3 regions of the Exiguobacterium sp. Leaf187 genome follow, and region 3 is predicted to be linked to each of the others. Evidence: riboswitches for the same ligand, from Rfam matches in the RefSeq annotation. Region 3 holds a riboswitch; each other region holds the start of a gene.
The links. Region 3 has a riboswitch for thiamine pyrophosphate ahead of ASF99_RS00315 (3-oxoacyl-ACP reductase). Riboswitches for the same ligand answer to the same signal wherever they lie in the genome.
Positions count from the first base shown of each region.

Region 1: it holds a riboswitch for thiamine pyrophosphate, as region 3 does, so the genes downstream of both, tenA (thiaminase II) here and ASF99_RS00315 (3-oxoacyl-ACP reductase) in region 3, are expected to answer to the same signal.
Region 2: it holds a riboswitch for thiamine pyrophosphate, as region 3 does, so the genes downstream of both, thiT (energy-coupled thiamine transporter ThiT) here and ASF99_RS00315 (3-oxoacyl-ACP reductase) in region 3, are expected to answer to the same signal.

Region 1 is NZ_LMPR01000008.1:40,019-43,298, reverse strand. It holds gene abc-f (ribosomal protection-like ABC-F family protein) at 1-337, opposite strand, end outside; gene ASF99_RS02585 (DUF1002 domain-containing protein) at 614-1,495, opposite strand; TPP riboswitch at 1,689-1,795, shown strand; gene tenA (thiaminase II) at 1,870-2,565, shown strand; gene ASF99_RS02575 (hypothetical protein) at 2,617-2,913, shown strand; gene ASF99_RS02570 (glycoside hydrolase family 3 protein) at 2,944-3,280, opposite strand, start outside.
Region 2 is NZ_LMPR01000009.1:1,022,255-1,025,534, reverse strand. It holds gene pknB (Stk1 family PASTA domain-containing Ser/Thr kinase) at 1-18, shown strand, start outside; gene rsgA (ribosome small subunit-dependent GTPase A) at 44-949, shown strand; gene rpe (ribulose-phosphate 3-epimerase) at 952-1,608, shown strand; TPP riboswitch at 1,631-1,740, shown strand; gene thiT (energy-coupled thiamine transporter ThiT) at 1,802-2,362, shown strand; gene ASF99_RS09660 (thiamine diphosphokinase) at 2,364-2,966, shown strand; gene ASF99_RS09655 (amino acid permease) at 3,021-3,280, opposite strand, start outside.
Region 3 is NZ_LMPR01000002.1:59,583-62,862, reverse strand. It holds gene ASF99_RS00320 (LLM class flavin-dependent oxidoreductase) at 1-759, opposite strand, end outside; gene ASF99_RS00315 (3-oxoacyl-ACP reductase) at 815-1,567, opposite strand; TPP riboswitch at 1,703-1,803, opposite strand; gene ASF99_RS00310 (hypothetical protein) at 1,921-3,003, opposite strand; gene ASF99_RS00305 (hypothetical protein) at 3,023-3,280, opposite strand, start outside.

The DNA.
Region 1 (3,280 bases), on a different contig from region 3:
CTGGTGCTGTCGCCATCATTTGCTCCAACTGTTGCATCCGAGAACGGATCGCGAGGATGTCTTCAAACGCTGTCCAAAGGACGTCGAGTCCGGTCATCGTCTCACTATAAACAGGAAGTTGTTCCAAATAGCCGATCGTCAAACCGCTCTTTTGATAGATGACACCACCGTCCGGTTGCTCAAGGCGAGCAAGCAAGCGGAGTAATGTCGTCTTGCCACTCCCGTTTCGTCCAATTAGACCGACACGGTCGTGTTCGTTTAAGAAGAGGGAAACATCCGTTAAAATTGTCTCGCCTCCGAATTGTTTGGTTAGGTGTTGAATGTCGCAAATCATCATAGTAAGTCGATCCTTTCGCGCGCATCAAAAAAAGGAGAGCGCAAATAGCACTCTCCATCACGTGTGAAAGATGCGCTTTGCTGTATTTTTCAATCATGAAGTTCTAAAAAAGGGCAGACGGGTGCCTTAGAACGCCATTCCATGAAAAATCGCGCGCAACAGATACAATTGTTCCATCAACCAGTGTTTGCACGCGGCAAAGTCCATCTTTTCACACCACCTTTCGTTTCAGATACATCTAGTTTACTATTTTTTTGTCAGTTACGGAAGTCTGAATTATTTGAACACACCCGCGATTGAACTGAAGAAGTCACTGAGTCCATCAAATAATTTAGCGAAAAATCCTTTCGTTTCTTCTGAAGTTGCGAACGCGTGGATGTCTTGTCCCGCATTTTTCAATCCACTCTCGATTTGTCCCCAGTTGATGTTCGCTTGCTCCATTTGATTGAACAGATTCGTCAGCCGGTCCATTTGTGCGTCAGACAACTGGATATTGTTGTTTTGAATGACTTGGACGATCAGATTTTCGATTTCGACTTTGGTTTCCGGTTTTTGATTGGCGATCTCAGCCTTGATCTCATTCATCAAGTCAGCCACCTTATCCGTTCCGACCGTTTTTCCAACGTCTGATGTGACTGATAATTCTTGCTGTGCTAGATCCTTGCGTTCGTCACTTAACTTTATCCCGGTTTCAGCGGAAGTTTGATCGTACGCCTTCATTATTCCTGTCAGTGCCGATGTCCCGGTCACCTTGTAAGGGGAAGTAATCGTGATGTCGGCATCTTTGACACCCGCTGTGACGAGAGCGTTGAGATACATATCCTTCGTCACCCATGTGATGTTTTCCGTCGAGACGGAGAGTCCATCTCCTTTTTCCGTCAGTTCGATTTTAGCCGACGAATACATGTTGCCGCCTTTTTGCGACTGTGGGATGTTTTTCCCGAGATATTTTTCCTCGTCAGCAGAAGTGGCGATGATCGGTGTGATCCCTTCCGGTGCATTGAGACGTGAAAGCACCCATGCTTTATCTTTTGCGCCGAGCGACTCCCCGAGTGTGACGATCGTCTTATCGACGACTTGTTCGGCGGATGCGGCTGTTGGGAGTAATAAAGCAGAAGCGATAACGGCTGATGCCATGATTTTTGTTGGTGTATGCATAATGAAATCCTCCAATTGTAAGTAACAGAATGAATTATAGTATCAGGTACTAAAGTTAGTGTACGAGAACGAAAGAAGTTCGGAATCGGTCTGCAGATGGAGACGATATCCGTCTTCTGACACTCCATAGTATAGCGAAAAGGAGACAACTTGACTTCCGTTTTCAGCATGCTATAGTGAATTTGAATCGAATAATGACCACTAGGGGAGTCGGTAGACCGACTGAGACGAACGAAGACGTTCGGACCCTTTGAACCTGATTAAGTTCGTACTTACGGAGGGAAGTGGCGTCAAGTCTTGTTCTTCTTGCGCCATGCCCGTGTGTTTCGGGGTGGTGTTTTTTCGTTTCATAACTAAACGAGGAGGATGAGATCATGACATTCACACAAGAAATCAAACAAGCGGCACAAGCGTATTGGGATAGTAGTTTTACGCACCCATTCGTACAAGGAATCGGGGAGGGGACGTTACCGCTCTCGAAATTTCGGCATTACGTCATGCAGGATGCCTATTACTTAAAACACTTTGCGAAGATTCAAGCGAAGGCAGCGTCAAAAGCAGACGACTTCGCGACGATTGCGACACTTGCCGAGCATGCTACTTCGACTTACGAGGCAGAGTTGAGCTTACATCAATCATTTTTTGAGCCGCTCGGTATTACGGAAGCAGATCTTGAAGCATTTGAACCGGCACCGACAGCATATGCGTATGTCTCGCACATGCATCATGCGAGTGAAGGAACGCTCGGTGAGACGATTGCTGCCATCTTGCCATGTTACTGGTTGTATTATGAAGTCGGGCAACAATTACTAACGTGTACACCGGAAGAAAAAATCTATCAGCAATGGATCGACACGTATAGCTCGGAATGGTTTGAAAAGGTCGTCTTTGAACAGATTGCACGGCTTGATGCGCTGGCGGAGCAAGCGAGCCCGACGGAACGCGAGCGGATGAAACGTCATTTCGTGACGAGTTGTTACTATGAGTTACTCTTCTGGCACATGGGGTGGACGGAAGAGACATTTGCGTCAGTTTACGAAACGATTCCAGCACGAGCGGTATCTTCTTGAATCACTAGATGGTAGAATTAGGAATACCATTTAGTGAGAGTAGGGATTGGAATGGAAATCATCGTGATCGCACTTGTGATCCTCGCGGCATATGCTATGCAACGAATGCTTGGTAAAGTCAAAGTAAGATTTGTAGGACTTATCATCCCAACGTTGATCGTGTTATCCGGTATATCCGCATCGACTCGAAACTTTAAGGTAGCGTATAGCATGGGAAGCTATATTTCTGCTGTTCTTGTCATCGTCGTCTATGCACTGCTGACTTATTGGTTATACCGCGTCTACCATCGTGCGAAAGAAGAAGCTGAATATCCGTATCAATCATTAAAAGACCGAGGCATCCTTTAAGGAGCTTCGGTCTTTTGGTGTATCACGTCATCATTTTTTCCAGTTTTTAAAGCCGTCACCGAATTCGAGATGCAGTTGATCGGTAAAGACACCGTTCTTAAAGACCGGCACATCAACCGGTAAAGTGCCTTGCGGTTTGAACGTTCCGAAGATTGCTCGGATACCTGCAGGCAGGTTCGGTCCCGCTGATTTTAGATTGCCTGCTTCGGAGTCTGGACCGTTTGGATCACCTTTGAAGCCATAGACGAGGACGTGTGCCGGTGCGTCCGGTTGAACGGCGACATCGTATGGGTTACGGAGACTGAGCAGGACGGATGGTGTATCCGTTTGTTTCGCATAGCGGAAGATCGAAGCCGGAATCGCTTGT
Region 2 (3,280 bases), on a different contig from region 3:
GCAAAAGACGCACAATGAATGTGATAAAAAAGGAGTGCATAGGATGACGGAACAACGCATCGAAGAGAATCGAGAAGGAACGATCATACGCCTGCAGGGCGGCTTTTATGATGTCATGACACCAGAAGGAGAAGTTCGTTCACGAGCAAGAGGAAATTTCCGAAAACGCGGCATCAGTCCAGTCGTCGGAGATGAAGTCGTGCTTCATATCGAAAGTGAGACCGGGTACATTCTCGAAGTGAAGGAGCGGGACAACTTTTTAGTACGCCCGCCTGTCGCGAATATCGATCAAGCGTTGCTTGTCGTCTCGGCGGCAGAACCTGATTTTTCAGCGCATCTACTCGACCGATTTCTCGTCTTGATCGAAGCGAAGGAAATCCAACCCGTCATCCTGTTAACGAAGATGGATTTACTTGACGAAGTCAAAGGACCGGCTGTCCGAGAGGCGATTGCCGCTTACCGGAAGATTGGGTATACGGTCATCGAGACATCAAGTGAGACGTTGACGGGTGTTGAGCAAGTCCGTCCGTTACTTGCTGGAAAAACGAGCGTTCTCGCCGGACAATCCGGTGTCGGGAAAAGTTCATTGCTCAATGCACTGGAGCCCTCTCTTGATTTAGAAACAAGTGCGATCTCGAAATCACTCGGACGCGGACGTCATACGACGCGCCACGTCACATTAATGCCGCTTGCCGAAGGATTGATTGCCGATACGCCAGGTTTCTCGAACCTCGATTTTCCGTATGATATGGAAATCGAGGATGTACGGTGGAGTTTTCCTGAATTCGTCGCTGTACAAGATGATTGTAAATACCGAGGTTGCTTGCATTTGAATGAACCCGGTTGTGCCGTCAAGGAAGCCGTCGAAGCCCAAGAAATCATGTCCTCTCGTTATGAGAACTATGGTATGTTTATAGACGAAATCAAGAATCGAGCCCGGAGGTATTGAAGATGATTAAAATTGCACCATCTATCTTATCAGCAGATTTTGCGAATCTTGAGCGTGATGTCAAAGCAGTCGAAGCAGCAGGCGCGGACTATATCCATTTTGATGTCATGGACGGTCAGTTCGTACCGAACATCTCATTTGGATTACCTGTGCTTAGCAGCTTACGTCAAAAGACGGATATGATTCTCGATGTCCATTTGATGATCGACCAGCCAGAACGTTTCGTTGAAGATTTCGTCAAGGCAGGGGCTGACATCGTGACGTTCCACGTCGAAGCGACGAATCATGTCCATCGTGTCTTGCAACAAATCAAAGCAGCGGGCGCAAAGGCAGGAGTCGTCTTGAATCCCCATACGCCATTATCAACGATTGAACACGTCCTTGAGGATGTCGATATGGTTTTATTGATGACGGTCAATCCGGGCTTCGGTGGACAAGCCTTCATCGAGCGTGTCATGCCGAAACTCGCAGCACTTGCGCAAATGAAAGCAGATCGTGGTCTGACATTTGAAATTGAGATTGACGGTGGCGTCAATCCGGAAACGGCAAAGCTTTGCATCGATAACGGTGCGAACGTTCTCGTCGCAGGGTCAGCAATCTACAATGCACCAGATTATGCGGAAGCGATCACTAGCATTCGTCAAGGGGCTGCCGTATAATAAGAACGAGAAAACGAAATATGATGACCGCAAGGGGTGTCGCTTGAAAAGCGGCTGAGAGGAGTCTTTTAGACTTTAACCCTTCGAACCTGTTCCGTTCAAACGGACGTAGGGATGTGGCGCACGCAGGCAGTACGGCGTTCGTCGTACTGCCTTTTTGCGTCCTCTCGTACAATGAAGGAGGAAAAATAGCATGAAACGGTTACAAATGATGATGGAAATTGCCATCTTCGCCAGTCTCGGAGTCGTCTTTGATTTACTGATTCCATTCAAAATGCCACAAGGAGGCTCAATCAGCTTAGCGATGTTACCGATCTTCGTCATGGCATTTCGCCACGGTGTCGTTGGAGGGGTCGTTACGGGAGCGCTTGTCGGTACGATTCAATTGATGTTCGCTCCACAAGTCTTGACGATCGTTCAACCGATGCTTGACTATACGATTGCGTATGGTGTCGTCGGATTAAGTGGTCTGTTCGCGCGTCAAGTCAGACTAGCCGCGCGCAATGGACAAAAGAAAAGCTTGATGGCGTTCGTTCTCCTGGCGACGTTATTAGGCGCAGGACTCCGTTATATCTGTCATGTCATCAGTGGAATCGTCTTTTTTGCCGAGTATGCCGAAGGTCCAGTCGTACCGTATTCATTGATTTATAACGCGACATACATGGTACCGTCTTACGTTCTTTGTGGTGTCGTTGCGGGTCTTTTATTCACGACTGCGCCACGCTTACTACGTTATTCGGCACGAGGCGTCTGAGATGCGGGCGATTCTCGTCTGTGCCGGTCCGCGAGAAGAAGCGCCGGATTTACGGACGTTTTGTCAGCCAGGTGATTTTATCGTCGGTGTTGACGGTGGTGTTCAGACGATTGAATCGTTTGGGCTGACATGCGACCTGACGATTGGTGATTTTGATTCGCTTGGTTATGTACCAGAAGGGGCAATCGTTCATCCGGCCGAGAAAGATGAAACGGATCTCGAACTGGCACTTCGTACAGTCTCAGAGAAGAAACAGTTTGAGGATACCTTCATTATCGGGGCGACAGGTGGGCGGCTCGACATGACCGTCCAAAATGTATATTTATTGAAGCGATACCCAGAGGCACGACTCGTGACGAAACGAGAAGAGGTACGATACTTGGCTGAGGGAACGTATGCAGTCGAAGCAGGGAGCTATTATTATCTTTCGTTCATTCCACTCGTACCATCGACTTTAAGCTTATCCGGAGTCAAATATCCACTTGATGCACATCCAGTACCGGTCGGAGGTTCCTTGACCGTCAGTAATGAATGGTGTGCGTCAGAAGCGAAGGTAGAGCTCCATCAAGGAGAACTATTGATGATGCGGACGCTTAAGGAATAGCGCAATCATAGGAAAGAGGCCGTGGATGACTCCGCGACCTCTTTTTGTGTGAAATTATTCTTCGAGTTGAGAAGGGGCGACACGGATGTCGCTTTGAGCGGATAGATGTTTTCCTTTGACGAAGAGATGATAACTTCCCCACATGACAAGGAAGAAAGGAACACCAATGTATAGAGCGATTCGTTGATCCGCTTGAAACGCAAGACTGACGAGGACGACGACGTTAAGTGTCAACGAAATCAGTGGTAACACCGGATAGAGTGGTGTCTTGAATTTCAGTTCGGATACATCGTGTCCGTTTCGGACGAACTGAC
Region 3 (3,280 bases):
ATGGAGTTTTTCACGAAAAGCATGGGCTTGTTTAAAATTCCATGACACAGAATAGACAGCATCCGCATGTTTTGCTGCAAGGGCAATCCCTTGTTCTGACGCCCCTGCTTGCATCGCTACTGGCTTCCCTTGAGGACTACACGGTGTAGACAAGGGACCTTTTACGCTATAGTAGGATTCGGCATGATGGATGGGTTGGATTCTTTCAGGCTCAATCAATCGGTTAGTTGATCGATCCGCGAGAAAAGCCGCATGATCCCATGATAAAAATAGCTTCTCCATCAATGTAGCGAATTCGTCCGCCTTTTTATACCGCTCTTCCCTCGGTGGAAGTGCATCCATTCCGTGGTTTAGTGCTTCCCAATCTGTCATCGAGGTCACTAAGTTCCAGCCTACCCTCCCCTTCGTTACGTGATCAAGGCTTAGAAGTTGCCTTGCTACTGTATACGGATTGGAGAACGTGCTCGATATCGTAGAGACTAATCCTATATGATCCGTCACTTGAGAAATAGCCGTTAGATTAATTAAAGGATCCAACCAAAAGGCAGGTAAATCTGTCGCATTGGTAGCCGGAAAGGATTGATTGTCCGCAAAAAATACCGCATCTAAACATCCGCCTTCCGCTATTTGAGCCAAACGCTGATAATAGCGACTCTCTCCGATTTCTTCAATTGCAGAATCAGGCATCAACCATGCGGCTTGGTGATGACCACATCCATATAACAAAACGCCGATATTTAACTGATTTCTGTTCGTCATCTTCTGTTCACGAATCCCTTCTCTTACAAGCTGAGAATTTTTTAAAACGCCCGCTTTAATTCATCGTTAACCCACCATCGACTGTTACGTTTTGACCGGTAATCCCAGATGCTACTTCTGATGCCAAAAAGGCAACCAGTTGAGCCACTTCTTCTGGGCTCGTCACTTTTTTCAACGGGGTCGATTGGGCAATTAAGTCAAATACTTCAGGGGTTGTCACAGCACTCGCATCTGTGACTTTCAATAACCCACCGGAGACGACATTCACGTTTATGCCATATTGACCTAACTCCGCGGCTAGGTTTCGAGTAAAGCCAATCAGACCTGCTTTTGCTGTTGTGTATTCATGATAAGGAACGACTGGGTTTTGATAGAGGTTTGTTCCAATGCTGATGATACTACCGCTATGTCGTTCTATAAATTGTGGCAGAACACTTTGAATGATGTGAAACGCTGCTTTAAGTGTTCCATCCAGTTGCTTTTGATAATCTTCCCACTCTAAATCGATAAACGATTTTTGCGCAACCGGATCAAATTTGAAGTCTACTAACGCATTATTCACGACAACATCGATTTGACCATAATGTGCTGTTGCGGATTGCATCATGCTCTCGACATCTTCCCGCTTCGTGACATCTGCATACAAGGCAATTGCATTCTCTACTCCCAGTTCGCTCACAAGTTGTTCTGCCGCATCCTTGCTTTTAAAGTAATTGATCACCACTTTAAATCCGTTGTGCACTAACACCCTTGCAATCGTCGCCCCAAGTCCTCGACTACTTCCTGTCACTAATACTGTTCTGCTCATTCTTGTCCACTCCCTCATCCATTTTTGCAACTTAAATAGCGAAGTTAGTAAACAAAAAACGCAACTCTCCAAAAGGAAAGTTGCGCACGTCTAAATAATCACATAGCAAAGAACGATATCATCGTCTCCGCTTGTTCATCAGAGTTTACACTTCCCTACGCTAGTACGACCTAGTTCAGGTTCAAAGGGTTTGAGTAGCTACTCATCTCAGTTTAATAACACCCCTAGTGATTCTATTTAAGTTATCTTCACTGTAGTGGTCTTGAAAACCCCTGTCAATGATTCTGACAGATAAATTCATTTCTAGTATTCTATGAAGCGAGTAAACGAGGTGAATCATGAGTCCATCACGATTACTCCGATACAGTGACATCCTGTACCAAACGATTCTTTTTAGCATTTTTATCTTTGATGATTCCTTGATACGAAATCGATTCATTTTTCGTATCGACTACCGTGACTTGGAAATCTGAATCATTGATATTAGCGATATGGTATAGCTTTCCCTGCGCAATCATCGTATAGGAGCCATTGAAGCGATAAGCATGCTGCCCTTCCACTTTATGTTGCTTGACTTGATTTGTTTTAAAGTCATAGGTGCTCCATTTAATACTTTTACTTTTTTCTGAGTCAGATGCTCCGTAAGCAATTAGTGATTGGCTGTTTTCAGCAGCATTAAAGTTCCCTTCCGCTGCATACGCATCAAGTGCTTTGATTCGTTTGATGCCTTTGCCGTTATCTAGATAATAAGCGCTATCTTTTTCTACCCCTTCCGCATCATATGCGATTTCACGATAGACAATTCCATAGTCGTTCACTGCTACATAATGACGTTCTTGATTAGTCTTAAGTTGCTCGGATTGAAGCGGCTCCACTTTTCCTTTTGCAAGGTTGAGTAATAACACCGTCGATTTTTCCTTTGTTCCATGATCATCCCGTTGGACGTATACGTTCATGCCGTCTTGATGAAAGACACGGATGTCAGCCATTTCACGATCCGGTACCGTTAAACGATGAGAAAGCGTCTTTTTAAACTGTTTCTGTGTACTTCTGTCATAAGAATGATAGTTCAACTGAGATGCCTTTACTTCAATTCCGTATGTTCGCGAGCCCATTTCACTAGTAAATACGTCTTCCTTAGAAAGAAATCGATAGAAATCAGCAGGGAAGTCTGCAGCATAGCTATTGAACAACCCTGTGATATAGTTCTGCGACTCACTATGAATTTGACCGTCCAATTGGATATTGTATCGAGTAGGCTTGATGTCTCCATTTTCAATCTCGATGTTTACTTTTTTAAGAGCATCTGCATTTTCTTTTCGTATACTCTCGACTTCATAATCCGATCCTTTAATGCTTGCAGCGTAACCAAAATAACTGAGTAAGGTGACGCCAGCAATGCTTCCTACGATGATCATTTCCTTATATCGTCTCATGACTTCCTCCTTCTAATGATTAAATAGATACTTTATGGTTCAGTAGTCGAACACATTTCCAACTTATATATATAAAATAGATGAGAATAAAGGAAAGATAGACGAATACCTGTTGATTCGGAATGAGCATGCTAGTCAAATCAAATAAGTAACGTAATGCAATGAATGGTACGATCAAGAGCGCTACATCCTTTGCGATCGTCAGCAAAGCTTTCCCTTTTTGATAGGACCGCTCCGTCAAGACGAACAAGAAGACCATCGTGATGACGAAGAGTGC